3 regions of the Streptomyces sp. NBC_00316 genome follow, and region 1 is predicted to be linked to each of the others. Evidence: riboswitches for the same ligand, from Rfam matches in the RefSeq annotation. Region 1 holds a riboswitch; each other region holds the start of a gene.
What was found. A riboswitch is a leader RNA that binds a small molecule or an ion and turns the genes downstream of it on or off. The one in region 1 is predicted to bind cobalamin.

Region 1 (5,730 bases):
AGACGATCTTCGCGCTCACCCAGCAGAGCCCGTACCACTTCGGCGTCACGACCCAGCTGCTCAGCGAGACGCACAAGGGCTTCAACACCGGCTCGATGCGCAACATCTACTCGCCCAACGTCCGTTGCGCACAGGAACTCGTGGTGGACGAGCTGGCGAAACGGATGGGCAAGAACCCGTACACGTTCCGTCGTCAGTACCTGAAGGAGGAGCGGGCCCGCGCCGTTCTCGACAAGGTCGCCGAAGTGGGCAAGTGGGGCCGCGCGATGCCCTCGGGCACCGCCCAGGGCATCGCGATCCACCCCGAGTACCACGCGTTCGTCGCCGTCCTCGCGGAGATCGACTGCCGCCCGCAGACGACCGGACGCACGATCCGCGACGCCTACACCGGACCGCGTGTCACCAAGGTCGTCTGCGCCGTCGACGTCGGCCTCGCCGTCAACCCCCGCGGTCTGCAGGCCCAGATGATGGGTGGGATCTCCGACGGCATCGCCCTCACCCTCAGTTCCGGGCTGCACCTTCAGAACGGCCATTTCCAGGAGGGGAGCTGGGACAACTACTTCTACACCCGGCAGTGGAACGTGCCGCCCGAGCTGGAGATCATCGTCATGCCACCGACCGCGGGAAAGCCCGGAGGCGCCGGAGAACTCGCCGTCGCCGGTGCCATGGCTGCCGTCGCCTGTGCCTATGGCCGGGCCACCGGCACGATGCCCACGACCTTCCCCCTCAACCACGGCGAACCGCTCGGCTTCGAGCCGCTGCCCACCACGCCGCCGATCCCGGCCTCGCCCACCGACGGACTGAGCCGCGCCTACTAGGAGCCGACCGTGCCCGAACACACCTTCATTCTCAACGGCAAGGCCGTCACCGTGGACATCGAGGACGACGTACGGCTCCTGTGGGTGCTCCGGGACGTCCTGGGCGTCACGGGCCCCAAATACGGCTGTGGACTCGGCGTGTGCCAGGCCTGTACGAGTCACATCAACGGCAAGGCTTTCAATCCCTGTTCGGTCCCCGTCAAGGACATCAAGGCGGACGACGAGATCACCACGATCGAGGGGCTGCCCGCCACGGTCGGAAAGGACCTGCACCCCATGCAGGAGGCATGGCTGGAGCACGATGTCGCACAGTGCGGGTACTGCCAGCCCGGTCAGATCATGGCGGCCGTCGCCAAGGTCGAGCAGGCCAGAGCGGCCGGCCGTGAGATCGGGGAGGCGGACCTCGACGAGATCCGCAACATCTGCCGCTGCGGAACGTACAACCGCATCAGGGAAGCGATCGTCGCGGGCGCCGCGAAGTTCTAGCTGCACCGGCCGCAGGTGAGCCACCGCGAGGGCGACACGCACCGCTTCGGGTCGCACACCATGCAGTCAGTCCGCCCCCGGGGAGGCGTTTCCCGCTTCCCCGGGGGCGGCCGGTGGGCGGATCGAGGCGCTCGCGCCGACCCCGCGAGGCTGTGAGCCTCCCTCGGCCGGCGCAACGACGTTTCTCGCCGTGCGATGTGCGGTTCACGGCCGGACGCGCCCACGGCATGCGGCTCCTCGCCGGCCGGGCAGTCAACTGCCGGCACTCAGCGGCCGGCCACACCGCAGATTCCACCGTCCGGACCGGCCGCTGAGCTCCGTCAATGTCAACGGGGGGACATCCAGCCGCCAGAACGCCGGCACCGGCAGGTCCAGCGCATGCACGAGCACGGCCCGGGCCACCGTGGGCTCGACCACGGCGAGTACGCGCCCACCTCCGGCGGCATCCCGAAGCGTCGAGTCCAGCCAGTCGCCGGCCCGCGCGCACAGCTCCAGCAGTGACTCGCCGCCGTGCGGAGCGGCCGACGGATCGGACAGCCACGCGGACACCGCCTCCGGCTCGTTCCCGCTCACCTCCGCCAGTCGTCGCCCGCCCCAGCGGCCCATGTCCCAGCCGCGCAGGGCCGGTTCGGGCTCGGCCCGCAGCCCCAGCGCCCCGGCGGTCCCCGCGCACCGCTCGGACGGTCCGTGCAGCATGCGGTCGGCGGCAGGCACCGTATGGGCGGCGGCCTGCGCCTGGCGGACGCCGGACGTGTCGAGACGCGCGTCACCGTCGAAACGGACCTCGCGCAGCGCCGCGTTGAGCGCCGGTGAGATCAACATCACCCTTACCGTCGACACCGAAGTCAACTCCCTGAACTGTGGCCTCTTGGGTAAGCACACCATGGCATCCAGGGCTGAGGGCACGTGGATGGCGCCATGGCGGCGGGGTACGCGGAGGCGGTATGGTCGCGACGAACATGACGACGGTGTGATGGAAGTCCGGTGAGAATCCGGCACGGTCGCGCCACTGTGAACCCGCATCTGTGCGGGAAGTCAGACCCGGCACTGTCGTCTCAGGCACCACGATCGGGACGCGTGTTCCCCCAGGAGGTTCTGCCATGGCACAGACTGCTGCCCCCCCCACGGGCGTATCACCCGCCATCACCCCCATCTCGCTGAAGGCCATTGCCCCGTGGGCGGTCTTCGTCGGCCTGCTCATGCTGGTCCTGCTGTACTTCGTGGGCGCCGAACAGGGCGCCACCGCGGTCATCTCCGGCGAGGGCGTCCACGAATGGGTCCACGACGGGCGCCACCTGCTCGGTTTCCCCTGCCACTGACACACTGCGCAAGCCAGGGGAACCCCTCATGAACTCCATATCCGTCAGAGCCCTGCTCATCCGCGGCATGCTCGCCGGCCTCGTCGCCGGTGTGCTCGCCCTTGTCGTCGCCTACTTCCTGGGAGAGTCGCGGGTCGACGCGGCGATCGCACTCGAAGAGGCTCACAGTCACGACCACGGCGGCGGCGAGGAACTCGTCAGCCGCACCATGCAGTCCACGGCGGGCCTCGCCACCGGTGTCCTCGTCTTCGGTGTGGCGATCGGCGGCATTGCCGCGCTCGTCTTCTGCTACGCCCTGGGCCGCATCGGCAGGTTCGGCCCACGGGCCACGGCCGCACTGATCGCGCTCGGCGCCCTGCTGACCGTGTACGTCGTGCCGTTCCTCAAGTACCCGGCCAATCCGCCGGCGGTCGGCAACCCCGACACGATCGGGCAACGCACCGCCCTGTTCTTCCTGATGGTCGCACTCAGCGTGCTCCTCGCCGTCGCCGCGGTCATCCTCGGCAAGCGGCTGGCTCCCCGGCTGGGCAACTGGAACGCGACGATTGCCGCAGCCGTCGGTTACGTCGTCGTCATCGGATGCGCGTACGCCTTTCTGCCCTCGTTCAACGAGGTCGGCAAGGACTTCCCGGCCGCTCTGCTGTGGGAGTTCCGTCTCGCCACCCTCGCCGTTCAGGCCACGCTCTGGACCACGTTCGGCCTGGTCTTCGGCTATCTGACCGAACGGCTGCTGGTGCCGGCACCGGACACGGTCGTGGCAGGGGGCGGCACGGCCTCCCGCACGGCCGACGCGGTCGGCTGACCTGCCGAACACCGACCCGCGGGAACACCGTCACGACTGAGCCCGCCGGGAACCTCCCGGCGGGCTCGGCCGCGGTCGGACCCCGGTCACGGGCGCGGGAAGCGACGGCGGGGGAAGGCCGTGCGCCCAGGCGCGTCGGCGCACGACGGATGCCGGGCGGCGGGGACCTGCGGAGAGGGTCCGGGCTCGACAGCCGTATCGGCACCGGCCACGTCCGAGCGTCCGCCCGGGCAGTCGCCCGATCCGTCGGCGTATGCGTCCGCCCGTCCGGCCGGCCAGTCGATCCTGTAATGCCTCAGTCGGTCGTCCTCCCCGACGAAGCGCATGCCCGCGGCCGCCATGACGTACTGGGACGCGGTGTTGCCGAGGTCGGCGTCGCCCTTCACGGACGCGACTCCCTCGCCGCGGGCGAACGTCAGTAGCGCCCGGAGCGCCTCGGAGGCATACCCCTTGCCGCGCATCGCCGGGGTCAGGCCATAGCCGATCGTGACCTGACCCCGCTCGTCCGGGACACCGTGGAACCCCGCTCCGCCGATGGCCTGTCCGTCCTCGCGGAGGCGGATCTCGTAGGCGCCGAACGGCTGGGGATTGCCGGTGGCCGCACAGTGCTCCAGGAAGTGCCCGGCGCCCGCCCTGTCGCCGTCGTTGGGGTAGTCCGGAGCCCACCGGGCGCCCGGCCAGGGGCGGCCTTCCACTATGTGCTGCGCCTCGGCGGGGGTCAGCGGGTGGAGTACGAGCCGCGGTGTCACGAGAGCGTCCATGACCGGTCGGACTATCACGGCGGAGAACCTCGGCGCATCAGAATTTCCGGCCGCTCGAAAGCCGGGTGGCGAGAGGCGCCCGCGGGCTCCGCCCGCACCCGGCCGCCGTCGGAGCCCTCGCCGCCCGCCACGGGCACGACCGGGGCAGGGCTCCACTGTCACGGCCCCCACCTGGGGACACGTCGTTTCCCGGGTGATCCCGTGTCGCCGGGACCACCCCGGAATCCACGCCGATCCGAGGCGCCGTGCTGCTCACGCGCGGCGCACGAAGCGAGCGGAGACGCGCGCTTCAGGCCGTCCCGCAGCCGTACCGCGTCACGAACCCCCGTCGTCCCCGAGGTCCCCGGACATCGCCGCAGCCATCCGCAGATGCGGCGCGGCCTCCTCCTGCCGTCCCTGCCGCTCCAGCGTGCGCCCCAGCATCAGCCGCGCGTAGTGCTCGACGGGGTCGCGCTCCAGCACGGCCCGCAGTTCGGTCTCGGCCTTGCCGAGACGGGCCGAGTGGTAGTAGGCGCGCGCCAGCAGCAGCCGCGGCGCGACCTGCTCCGGAACCTCCTCGACCAGCCCGCCCAGGATTCGGGCCGCGGTCAGATACTCCTTGGCCTCGAAGAACATCTGGGCACGGTCCCAGCGGTCGGCTGCGGTACCGAACTCGTAGTAGGTGTCGTTCACTCGTCCTCCTCGGTCGCGGCGTTCCCGATGTGCCCGGTCGGGCGTCCGCCGGCTCGCCGGGCCGCCGTCCAGTTGCGCCAACACGGAACTATAGTTGAATATTCCACTAAAATTTCGGCGTGGGTGTCGACCACCCGCGCCCGCACGGGAATAGGTTGAGCGTCATGAGCAATCTCGATCGCCAGGCCGCACTCTCCGTCTGCGGTGGGCGGGGTTTCGTCGTCGCCGAGCCGGTGCGTGAACTTCTCACTCCGCGCCATGTCCAGCTCGGCGAGTCCACCGAGGTCCGCCGGCTGCTCCCCAACCTGGGCCGCCGCATGGTGGGTGCCTGGGCCTTCGTCGATCATTACGGTCCCGACGACATCGCAGACGAACCCGGGATGCAGGTCCCGCCCCACCCCCATATGGGCCTGCAGACGGTCAGCTGGCTCCACGAGGGCGAGGTACTGCACCGTGACAGCCTGGGCAGTCTGCAGACGGTCCGCCCGCGCGAGCTGGGGCTCATGACCTCCGGCCGGGCCATCAGCCACTCCGAGGAGAGCCCGAAGCCGCACGCCCGACTTCTGCACGGCGCCCAGCTGTGGGTGGCCCTGCCCGACGCCCACCGTCAGGTCGAGCCGCACTTCCAGCACCATACCGACCTGCCGACCGTCACCGCCCCCGGCCTCACCGCCACCGTGATCCTCGGCGAACTCGACGGTGCCACGTCACCCGGGACGGCCTACACGCCGATCGTCGGTGCCGACATCGCTCTGAGCGGCGGTGCCGAGGCACGACTGCCGCTCGACCCCGACTTCGAGTACGCCGTGCTGTCGATGTCCGGCGAGGCAGAGGTCGACGGCGTGCCCCTGCTGCCCGGATCGATGCTCTAC
Region 2 (5,730 bases), 5.8 Mb from region 1:
ACCACTGGGAATCGCGCGGCCCGCGCGATCCCCATGTTCACGATGTCGGTGCGCCGCAGATTGATCTCGGCCGGGCTGCCCGCCCCCTCGCAGATCACGGCGTCATACGTGCCCCGAAGCTGCTCCAGGCAGTCCACGACCGTGGAGAGAAGCGTCTCCTGCCGCCCCCCGTGGTAGCCGCGCGCGCTCATCTCGCCCACCGGCCTGCCCATCAGGACGACCTGGCTGGAGCGGTCGCTGCCGGGCTTGAGCAGCACCGGGTTCATCAGCGCAGTCGGCTCCACCCGGGCGGCCTGCGCCTGCATCGCCTGCGCGCGTCCGATCTCCGCGCCCTCGCGGGTGACGAACGAGTTCAGCGACATGTTCTGCGCCTTGAAGGGTGCGACCTTCACACCCTGGCGCACCAGCCAGCGGCAGATGCCTGCCGTGACGACGCTCTTGCCCGCGTCCGACGTGGTTCCGGCGACCAGCAGTCCACCGCTCATTTCCCTCTCCGTCCCGCGGCCGGGAGCCGCCCCGCGGGCGACCGCCGTCCCGCGATCAGCCGGCCCGCCGCGCACACGCCGAGGGCCAGCACCCCCACCCGGCGCGACAGCCGCACCGCACGTTCGATGTCCTCGGTCGCCACCGCACGGCCGGCCGTGCCGTTCAGCACCGGCCGGTGCTCGACCCGGCCGCCGTACGCGAGGGTTCCGCCCAGCCGTACGCCGAGCGCGCCCGCGAACGCCGCCTCCACCGGCCCGGCGTTGGGGCTCGGGTGCTTGCCTGCGTCGGCCCGCCAGGCCCGTACCGCCTGCCGTGGCAGCCCCCCGGCAACCACGGCGAGCGCAGCCGTGAGCCGGGCGCCGGGCCAGCCCACGACGTCGTCGAGCCGGGCCGAGGCCCAGCCGTAGCGCAGATGGCGCGGCGATCTGTGCCCGACCATGGCGTCCAGGGTGTTGACGGCCCGGAAGGCGACGAGCCCGGGCACACCGCCCAGGGCACCCCACACCAGCGCGCCGACCACCGCGTCCGAGGTGTTCTCGGCGACGGACTCGACCACGGCGCGGGCGATCTGCGGCCCGTCGAGGCACTGCGGATCGCGTCCGCACAGATGGGGGAGCCGCTCACGGGCCCGTTCGATGTCACCGGCGGCCAGCGCGCCGCCGATGGCACGCGCCTCGCGCCCCAGCGACGTACCGCCGACGACGGACCAGGTGGCGGCCGCGGTCAGTACGACGGAGACGACGGGACGACGGCGTACGGCACGGGCGGCCAGCGCGGCCCCGCCCGCGGCGCCTCCGGCGCAGACCAGGGTGTGCAGTGCGCCCCATCCGCGGTGGTCGCGCCACAGCCGGCGCTCGACGCCCGCGGCGGCCCGCCCGAACGCGGCGACCGGATGGCCCCGGCGGGGATCACCGAGCAGCAGGTCGCCGATCAGGCCGGCCGTGGCGCCGTACGCGAAGATGCGGTCGGCTCGCACAGCTCACCCCGCCGTTGCGCCTCGGAGGACCTTCGTACAGCCGGCTCCCGGTGGGAGCGGCACAGAAACGGACGACGACGCACGGCAGCCGGGCATGGCGATATGTCCTCACTCAGGGTCCGCGCCCTGGTTCGACGTGACCGGCGGCGAGAGTCTCCTGGCTCCCGGATCCGCAGGTCCCCCGGTCTTCCAGCCCGCGTGCGCGCGCCGTGACGTCCGGTGTGGGGGACCGCTCCCCGGTGACAGTGGCGGGACCGCGCCGGATTCGCACCGGCTTCCTCTGCTGTCGCCGTAAATGGCTCCGGCAGTCCACCACGCTCCGCGAACGCCCGTCAACCTGGCGTTGACCTGCGGTGGCGCAGTGTGGGCAGACACACAACGGGCCGGACACACACGAGGTGTGTCCGGCCCGCCGGAGGAGTGCGGCCCGGTGAAGGGCTGCGGGAAGGGGCTCAGGCGACGATCAGATAGATCCCGTACGCCACCGCTGCCGCGCACAGTGCGAAGCAGACGTACGCGCCCGTGCGGGCGAGCACCACGGAACCCCCGGAGGAGCCACCCTGCGCCGCCGGTTCCGGCTGCTTGGAGAGCCCGACGATGCCCAGGGTGAAGAGGCCCACCAGCGCCACGGTGACGACGAGCGAGACGCCGAAGACGGAGCCGAGAGCTGCCCAGTCGATGTTCATGCTGATCTGTCCTTACACCGTGGCCGGCCGCGCCGGATCGGCGACGGTTCCGGCCGGGGCCGGGATGGTGGTCATGAGGTCCGTGGCTGCGTCGGCCGTCACGGTTGCGCCCGCGTCCGCCGTGGCGGCCGCGGCCCCGGTGGGCGGCGGGGTGACGGCCGCGATGGCGGTGGTGACGACCCCCGCCGGTTCGGCTGCCGGGCCGGCCGGGGCGACATCGCCGTGACCGACCGGCTTGCGGCGGGACAGCAGCCAGATGGCGGCGGAACCACCGACCAGAAGGACGGCGACGGCAACGACACCCCAGGTGCCCTGCTTGGTGAGGAACTCCGCGCCCGCACCGACCAGACCGGCGGCCGGCAGGGTCAGACCCCAGGCGACGAACATCCGGGTGGCGGTGGACCAGCGGACCACACCGCCCCGGCGGCCCAGGCCCGCGCCCATCACGGCGCCGGAGCAGGACTGGGTGGTGGAGAGGGAGAAACCGAGGTGCGAGGAGGCCAGGATGACCGTGGCCGCGCTGGTCTGGGCGGCGAAGCCCTGCGGCGGCTTGAGCTCGGTGAGGCCACTGCCCATGGTGCGGATGATGCGCCAGCCGCCCAGGTAGGTGCCGAGCGCGATGGCCATACCGGCGGAGACGATGACCCAGACCGGCGGGTTGGAGCCGGGGGAGAGCACGCCGCCGGTGACCAGGGCCAGGGTGATGATGCCCATGGTCTTCTGTGCGTCGTTGGTGCCGTGGGCGAGCGAGACCAGTCCGGCCGAGGCGATCTGCCCGGCGCGGTAGCCCTTGGCGGTGGCCTTCTCCTGGGCGTCGTTACGGACCTTTCCGCCGATCCGGTACGTCAGCCTGGTCGCGAGCAGCGCCGCGAGACCGGCGACGACCGGGGCGGCGACCGCGGGGAGCAGCACCTTGGTGACGACCGTGCCGCCGTCGACCGACGACCAGCCGGCGGACATCACCGCGGCGCCGATCAGACCGCCGAAGAGAGCGTGGGAGGAACTGGACGGCAGGCCGACCAGCCAGGTCAGCAGATTCCAGAGAATGGCGCCGACCAGGGCCGCGAAGATGACTTCTGTTCGCAGCCCGTTCTCGTTGATGATCCCGCCGGAGATCGTTTTGGCGACCTCCACGGACAGGAACGCGCCGACGAGGTTGAGAGCGGCGGACATGGCCACCGCTGTCTTGGGTTTGAGAGCACCGGTCGAGATGGTGGTGGCCATCGCGTTGGCGGTGTCATGGAAACCGTTCGTGAAATCGAACACTAGAGCTGTCACGATCACAATCGCGAGGAGCAGCGTGATGTGTTCCATTTACCCAGGCAATCGTTCGACGTCATTGGCTCGTGGACCGTAGGCAACCTGGGTGAACGGAAGATGAACTGGACGGGGCACTGGGGTGTCTCCAAACGGATCGAGGTCGTTCGCTTCGTCCGCTGCGCGACGGCCGGGACGGGGCGCAGGGCCTGCGGTGGCCGGATTTCGTCGCCCTGGCCGGCCCGGTGAACCGGCGAACCCGAGGGATGATCCAGCGAAAATCCGGCCAAAAGAGATGTCGGTCACCCTGCGGCCTCCCGCCGCGTCCACGGCACTGCCAGGATCTTGCTCATGAGCGATCGCACCCATGACGCGCAGGAAGTCCACGACGCACAGGACGCCGTCGAACGGGCCTGGTGCGACGTCGTGGCCACGGCCCGCAGGACCGCTGCGGACGGACTGGTCGTCGGAACCTCGGGCAACGTGTCGGCGCGCGTCGGCGACCTCGTCCTGGTCACACCGAGCGGCGTGCCCTACGACCGGCTCCGCCCCGGCGACACCGTCGGCGTCGACCTGCAGGGCAGGCAGGTCCTCGGCGAGCTGGCCCCGACCAGCGAACTCCCGCTCCACCTGGCGGTCTACCGCAACAGCGACGCGGCTGCCGTCGTGCACACCCACGCGGTCCACGCCACGGCCGTCTCCACCCTCGTCCCCGAGGTACCGCTGGTGCACTATGCCGCTGCCATGCTGGGCGGACCCGTCCGTACCGCGGCCTATGCGCGGTACGGAACGCAGGAGCTGGCCGACCGCATGCTGGACGCCCTGCACGACCGCACGGGCTGCCTCCTGCGCAACCACGGGACCGTCACCTACGGCTCCACCCTCGACGAGGCCTACGACCGCACCGCCCAGCTCGAGTGGATGTGCCGGCTCTGGCTCACCGCGAGCTCAGTTCCGGGCCGCTCCCCTTCCCTGCTCACGCGGGCCCAGCTGAACGAGGTCCAGGACGCCCTGAAGGGGTACGGACAGCCCGGCTGACCTCGCGTACCCCGGCTCCCGCCGGCACAGAGGAGGGGCCGGGGCGCGCGGCGGCACCGGACGGCCCCCGTCCACTGGCAGGGCGCGGCACACCCACCGACACTGAAGCCGTGCGCCCGGCTACAGCGACGGCAGCAGCCGTCACCACCGTCCTCGGCGTCGGCGCGGCAGCGGTCGCGGCCGGCCGGTACGCCAGCGACGCCGCCCTCGGGGTGCCGTCGGAGCGCCCCCTTCCCGCGGACCGCAAACTCACCGTGCATGCCACGGCGGCCGGACAGATCACGCTGACCCGCTCCTTCGCCGCGCTCCGGCCCGGTACGTACGGGCTGGTGGGAGACGGCGTCCACGCCGTCGTCGGCCCGGTGATCGAGCAGGCACCGCACGCCGCCGACGCCGTCGTACGCCGGCTGGAACGCGTCAGCAGCGGCAGCCTGGAACCCGGCGTCCAGGTGCGCATCACCCCTGCGGTGTACAGCGGCGACCCCCGCACCGCCCTCGGCCTCGACCACCAGGACGTCGAGATCCCCGGCGAACTCGGGATCCTGCCGGCCTGGTTCCTGCCCGGACCCAGGAGCACCTGGGTCATCACCGTGCACGGCCTCGGCACCACTCGCGAACACCCCATGAACGTCATGGAGTTCCTGCACGGGCTGCGGCTCCCGGTGCTCGACCTGGCCTACCGCGGCGACCCCGGAGCGCCGCGCTCCCCGGACGGCCTCGCCCACCTCGGCGAGTCCGAATGGCGCGACCTGGACGCGGCCATCCGATTCGCCGTGCGGTACGGCGCCGAGAACGTCGTCCTGCACGGCTGGTCGACCGGCGCCTCGATGGCCCTGCACGCGGCCGTGAACTCCGCACTCCGCGACCGGATCTGCGGCCTCGTCCTGGACTCCCCGGTGCTCGACTGGGCCACCACCCTGCGTGCGCTGGCCACCGCCCGGGGCGTTCCGTCCGTGCTGATCCCGCTCGCCGTCCGCGCCGCCCAGGGCCAGACCGGACTGCACGGCGCCCGGCTCCTGGACCCCTCCGTGCCGCAGGTCCTGCACGTCCCCACGCTGATCTTCCACGGCCCCGACGACACCCTGGCCCCCTGGCAGCCGTCCCGCGATCTCGCCGCGCGCCGCCCCGACCTGGTCTCCCTGCAGTCCGTACCGCTGGCTCCGCATGCGGCGATGTGGAATGCCGGTCCGGACCGCTACGAAGAGGCCATGCGGCGCTTCCTCACGCCCCTGATGTGACCTGATGCGAGGGATCATCCGGTTGGTCCGGGCCCGCCCCGCCGCCCGT
Region 3 (5,730 bases), 2.3 Mb from region 1:
GGTCGACTCGGAGAGAGCCGTCGTGATCTTCTGCTGAATGCCGTCCCACTTCTGGGTCTGGAACTTCAGCTTGGCGCCGGTCTTCTTCTCGAAGGCGGCGGTCAGGCCCTTGGTCCAGCCGGGAGGCGTGGAACCGTCCATGGCCCAGACGGTCAGCGTCTGGCCCTTGTAGCTGTCGGGGCCGGTCTTCTTGGCACTGTCGTCCTTGCCGTCGTCCGAACCGCACGCCGCGATCGAAACCAACATGCCCGCAACGCCGATCGCCGCGATGAGCTTGCGCTTCACGACACCCTCCTCAGGGATGCAAGAGAATTCCCCCCACCACCCGAGATCGCCGTCCGTCGCACAACCGCATACGACGGGTACTGCCCGTGGGGCTGGGACCTGGTCTTTAATGGTTTAGACCAGTACTCGGGAGCTTGGCCTAGACCTTTAGGGGTGTCAAGGGTGTATAAGAAGTGCACTCGCGTCCGTTATAGGACCGACACCTGAGGGAGGGCGACGAGCCGTGACCGGACCGTGCCACCATGTGAGCCGCTACAGACGGAGGAGCCGGTGACGGCAGCAGCACAGCAGTCGGGAAGGCGGGCCATGGGTGCCGGCGGGGGCAGTTCGGACAACGGGAGCGGCACGGGCGCGGCCACGCGTACGGCGCGGGTGCCCAAGTACTACCGCCTCAAGCGCCATCTTCTCGACATGACGGACACCATGCCGCCCGGTACCCCGGTACCGCCGGAGCGAACCCTGGCCGCCGAGTTCGACACCTCGCGCACGACCGTACGGCAGGCCCTCCAGGAGCTGGTCGTCGAAGGCCGGCTCGAACGCATCCAGGGCAAGGGCACGTTCGTCGCCAAGCCGAAGGTCTCACAGGCCCTGCAACTGACCTCGTACACCGAGGACATGCGCGCCCAGGGTCTGGAGCCGACCTCCCAACTGCTCGACATCGGCTACGTCACGGCCGACGACACCCTGGCCGGGCTGCTCGACATCACCACCGGCGGCCGGGTGCTGCGGATCGAGCGACTGCGTCTGGCCAGCGGCGAACCCATGGCCATCGAGACCACCCATCTCTCGGCCAAGCGCTTCCCGGCGCTGCGCCGTTCACTCGTGAAGTACACCTCGCTCTACACCGCACTGGCCGAGGTGTACGACGTACGGCTGGCCGAGGCCGAGGAGACCATCGAGACCTCCCTCGCCACCCCGCGCGAGGCCGGGCTGCTCGGTACGGACGTGGGCCTGCCGATGCTGATGCTCTCCCGTCATTCCCTGGACGGACACGGTGAACCGGTCGAGTGGGTGCGGTCGGTGTACCGCGGCGACCGTTACAAGTTCGTGGCGCGCCTGAAGCGGCCGACCGACTGACCCCGGGGCCCGGCTCCTGACCGGACATCGGCCGAACGATCCGCCGCCGAACGGCCGTTGCCGACGGGAAGCACGTCCGCACAGGGACGGACCGTCAGGAGTCGGACCACCGGACAGCATCCCCTCGCCGGTCCCGGCAGACCGTTGCCGGACCGAAATGCGGACGGGGGGTGACGCTGGCCGGATCTCTCCCCTAGATTTCCTGCGCATTACAACAGGTGGTCAGCGAGGGGACGGAGTCGCCATATGCCAGAAGAAACAGACACGAAACCACCAACGGTCACACCCATGAGGGTGGTCATCGCCCTCTGCCTCATCGCGCCGTTCGTGGCGATGCTCTGGGTGGGTTCGTACGCGAAGGTGGACCCGGCCTTCATCGGCATTCCGTTCTTCTACTGGTACCAGATGCTCTGGGTGCTGATCTCCACCGCGCTCACGATGGTCGCGTACAAGCTGTGGCAGCGTGACCAGCGCTCCCGCAAGGGGGGTGCTTCCGCATGAAGGACGGCGTGAACGGCGTCGCGCTCGGCGTCTTCATCTTCTTCTTCCTGGCCGTCACGGTCATCGGCTTCATGGCCGCGCGCTGGCGCAAGGCCGAGAACGAGGCCAGCCTCGACGAATGGGGTCTGGGCGGACGGTCGTTCGGCACCTGGGTCACCTGGTTCCTGCTCGGCGGCGACCTGTACACCGCGTACACCTTCGTCGCCGTCCCCGCCGCGATCTACGCGGCCGGCGCGGCCGGGTTCTTCGCGGTCCCGTACACCATCCTCGTGTACCCGCTGATCTTCACCTTCCTGCCGCGGCTCTGGTCGGTGTCGCACAAGCACGGGTACGTCACCACCTCGGACTTCGTCCGCGGCCGCTTCGGCTCGAAGGGGCTGTCGCTGGCCGTCGCCGTCACCGGCATCCTCGCCACGATGCCGTACATCGCGCTCCAGCTCGTCGGCATCCAGGCGGTGCTGGACGTAATGGGCGTCGGCGGCGGCGAGAACACCCACTGGTTCGTCAAGGACCTGCCGCTGCTGATCGCGTTCGCGGTGCTCGCCGCGTACACCTACTCCTCCGGGCTGCGGGCCCCCGCGCTGATCGCGTTCGTCAAGGACGGGCTGATCTACCTGGTCATCGCGGTGGCGATCATCTACATCCCGATCAAGCTGGGCGGCTTCGACGACATCTTCGCCAAGGCCGGCGAGGCGTTCTCGCAGACCAACCCCGCAACAGGCAAGCCGCGCGGCGCCCTCGCGCCGGCCGATCCGGGCCAATGGGGCTACGCCACCCTGGCCCTGGGTTCGGCGCTCGCGCTCTTCATGTACCCGCACTCCATCACGGCGACGCTCTCCAGCCGCAGCCGTGACGTGATCCGCCGCAACACCACGATCCTCCCGCTGTACTCGCTGATGCTGGGCCTGCTGGCGCTGCTCGGCTTCATGGCGATCGCCGCCGGGGTGAAGGTGCAGAACGGACAGCTGGCCATCCCGCAGCTGTTCGAGAACATGTTCCCGGACTGGTTCGCGGGCGTCGCGTTCGCCGCGATCGGTATCGGCGCGCTGGTACCCGCCGCGATCATGTCGATCGCCGCGGCGAACCTCTTCACCCGGAACATCTACAAGGACTTCATCAGGCCCGACGCGACCGCGGCGCAGGAGACGAAGGTCTCCAAGCTGGTGTCGCTGCTGGTGAAGGTCGGCGCGCTCGTCTTCGTCCTCACGATGGACAAGACGGTCGCGATCAACTTCCAGCTGCTCGGCGGTATCTGGATCCTGCAGACCTTCCCGGCGCTGGTCGGCGGTCTGTTCACCCGGTGGTTCCACCGCTGGGCGCTGCTCGCGGGCTGGGCGGTCGGCATGGCGTACGGGACGCTCGCCGCGTACGGAGTGGCGAGCCCGACCCAGGCGCACTTCGGCGGGTCATCGAAGGAGATCCCGGGGATCGGCGAGATCGGCTACATCGGTCTGACCGCGTTCGTGCTGAACGTCGTGGTGACGGTGGTGCTGACGTTCGTCCTGAACGCGGTGAAGGCACCGGCCGGAATCGACGAGACGTCGCCGTCGGACTACACGGCGGACGCGGGCGACCCGGGCGTGAAGGTCGAGCTCCCGTCGGCCAGGCCCGAGCCGGCCACCTCCCCCGACGCGAGCCCGTCCGCCAACTAGGGGCACGGAGCTGCCGGCATGCGGCCCGTCCGGCTCCCGCCGGGCGGGCCGCATGCTGCCGGGGAACCGGTCCGATCGGCACATCGAGGACGACGCGGCCCGGGCTCCGTCGGAAACCCGTTGCCCGCCCGCGCACCCCGTGCGGCACACTGCCGCCCATGGACATCTCCATCAGGGCCGTCACCCCCACCGAACACCGCCCCCTCGGTGAGATCACCGCACACGCGTACCTCGACGACGGCCTGCTCCACTTCGGCGCCGACGACCCGTATCTCGAACTGCTCCGGGACGTCCCCCGCCGCGCCGCCGAAGCCGAAGTGCTTGTCGCGGCCGGCGCCGACGGGCAGTTGCTGGGCGGCGTCACCTACGTATCGCCCGGCAACCCGTGGGCCGATATCGCCGGCCCCGACGAGGCCGAATTCCGGATGCTCGCCGTCGCTCGGGAGGCGCGCGGCCTCGGCACCGGCGAGGCGCTCGTACGGGCCTGTATCGACCGGGCACGCGGCACGGAGGGCATCGCGCGGCTCGTCCTGTCGACGACTCCGGACATGCACGGGGCGCACCGGATCTACCGCCGTCTCGGCTTCGTCAGGACTCCTGAGCGCGACTGGGAGGCTGTTCCGGGCCTTCCGCTGCTCACGTACAGCCTGAGCCTCTGAGCCCGCACGACACAACATGTGGGGGCCGCCTCATCGGGCGGCCCCCACATGTATGCTCGTGCTCGCTGTCGCCGCAGGGAAATCCGGTGCGAATCCGGAACTGTCCCGCAACGGTGTGTTCGGTGCACTTTTGCGCACCCTGAAAGTCCGAGGACCTGCCGACAGCGCGTCCGGCTCGACCGATCCGGACGCCCAGACGTCCGGGCCTCGCGGTTGGGCCGGTGGACGCCGCACAGAGCGCTGCCCTCCTTCTCCGGGCCACCCCTCTGTCCGGCTGCCCCGCCCCCGCCGGCCCCGAGCCGAGCGAGGGAGAGCACCACGTGACCATCGCGCCAGCCGATCCGGCTTCAGTCGCCGAGTCCGCGGGAACCACGAACGACGGACCCGGGACCGCACTGCTGCGGACCCTGACCGACCTCACCGTCGATCTGCCCGACACCGACCCCGGTCGCGTCGCCGCCGCCGCGCTGCGCGGCCGCAACGCCCGTTCGGACGAGGCGGAGTTGCGCTCGCTGGCCACCGAGGCCGCCGCGGGCCTGATCGCCGAGGACCCCGCGTACTCCCGGCTCGCCGCCCGCCTCCTGACCCGCACCATCGCGGACGAGGCGGCCGGTCAGGGCGCGGTGTCGTTCTCCGCCTCGGTCGCCGTCGGTCACCGCGAGGGTCTGATCGCGGACCGCACGGCCGCGTTCGTCGCGCTCCACGCGGCCCGGCTCGATGCGCTGGTCGGGCAGTCGCTCGCCGACGGCGCCGACGACCGGTTCGGCTACTTCGGGCTGCGCACGCTGCACAGCCGCTACCTGCTGCGCCACCCCCACACCCGCCAGGTCATCGAGACGCCGCAGCACTTCATGCTGCGGGTCGCGGCCGGCCTCGCCGAGGACGACTCCGAGCGTGCGCTGGACGAGGTCGCCTCGCTGTACGGCCTGATGAGCCGCCTCGACTACCTCCCCTCCTCCCCCACTCTCTTCAACTCCGGTACCCGGCACCCGCAGATGTCCTCGTGCTATCTGCTGGACTCGCCGCTGGACGAGCTCGACTCGATCTACGACCGCTACCGCCAGGTGGCCCGGCTCTCCAAGCACGCGGGCGGCATCGGTCTCTCGTACTCCCGGATCCGTGCCCGCGGTTCGCTGATCCGCGGCACCAACGGGCACTCCAACGGCATCGTGCCGTTCCTGAAGACGCTCGACGCCTCGGTCGCCGCCGTGAACCAGGGCGGCCGCCGCAAGGGCGCCGCCGCCGTCTACCTGGAGACGTGGCACGCGGACATCGAGGAGTTCCTGGAACTGCGCGACAACACGGGTGAGGACCAGCGGCGTACGCACAACCTCAACCTGGCGCACTGGATCCCGGACGAGTTCATGCGCCGGGTCGACGCGGACGGCGACTGGTCTCTGTTCTCCCCCGCCGACGTGCCGGAACTGGTCGACCTGTGGGGCGACGCGTTCGACGCCGCGTACCGGGCCGCCGAGGCCAAGGGCCTGGCCCGCAAGTCGATGCCCGCGCGTGAGCTGTACGGCCGGATGATGCGGACGCTCGCGCAGACCGGGCAG

Region 2: linked by a shared signal. The riboswitch ahead of OG878_RS30100 (cobalamin biosynthesis protein) and the one ahead of OG878_RS04415 (CbtB domain-containing protein) in region 1 are both predicted to bind cobalamin.
Region 3: linked by a shared signal. The riboswitch ahead of OG878_RS14325 (ribonucleoside-diphosphate reductase subunit alpha) and the one ahead of OG878_RS04415 (CbtB domain-containing protein) in region 1 are both predicted to bind cobalamin.

Annotation. Positions count from the first base shown of each region.
Region 1 is NZ_CP108023.1:955,867-961,596, reverse strand. It holds gene OG878_RS04430 (molybdopterin cofactor-binding domain-containing protein) at 1-818, shown strand, start outside; gene OG878_RS04425 ((2Fe-2S)-binding protein) at 828-1,304, shown strand; gene OG878_RS04420 (histidine phosphatase family protein) at 1,557-2,126, opposite strand; adenosylcobalamin (AdoCbl) riboswitch at 2,253-2,401, shown strand; gene OG878_RS04415 (CbtB domain-containing protein) at 2,405-2,623, shown strand; gene OG878_RS04410 (CbtA family protein) at 2,652-3,425, shown strand; gene OG878_RS04405 (GNAT family N-acetyltransferase) at 3,512-4,186, opposite strand; gene OG878_RS04400 (tetratricopeptide repeat protein) at 4,502-4,858, opposite strand; gene OG878_RS04395 (pirin family protein) at 5,023-5,730, shown strand, end outside.
Region 2 is NZ_CP108023.1:6,765,917-6,771,646, forward strand. It holds gene OG878_RS30095 (cobyric acid synthase) at 1-485, opposite strand, end outside; gene OG878_RS30100 (cobalamin biosynthesis protein) at 482-1,462, opposite strand; cobalamin riboswitch at 1,614-1,742, opposite strand; gene OG878_RS30105 (hypothetical protein) at 1,915-2,148, opposite strand; gene OG878_RS30110 (inorganic phosphate transporter) at 2,161-3,462, opposite strand; gene OG878_RS30115 (class II aldolase/adducin family protein) at 3,757-4,443, shown strand; gene OG878_RS30120 (alpha/beta hydrolase) at 4,554-5,681, shown strand.
Region 3 is NZ_CP108023.1:3,259,889-3,265,618, forward strand. It holds gene OG878_RS14300 (extracellular solute-binding protein) at 1-285, opposite strand, end outside; gene OG878_RS14305 (GntR family transcriptional regulator) at 592-1,362, shown strand; gene OG878_RS14310 (DUF3311 domain-containing protein) at 1,609-1,863, shown strand; gene mctP (monocarboxylate uptake permease MctP) at 1,860-3,515, shown strand; gene OG878_RS14320 (GNAT family N-acetyltransferase) at 3,674-4,174, shown strand; adenosylcobalamin-variant (AdoCbl-variant) riboswitch at 4,240-4,339, shown strand; gene OG878_RS14325 (ribonucleoside-diphosphate reductase subunit alpha) at 4,495-5,730, shown strand, end outside.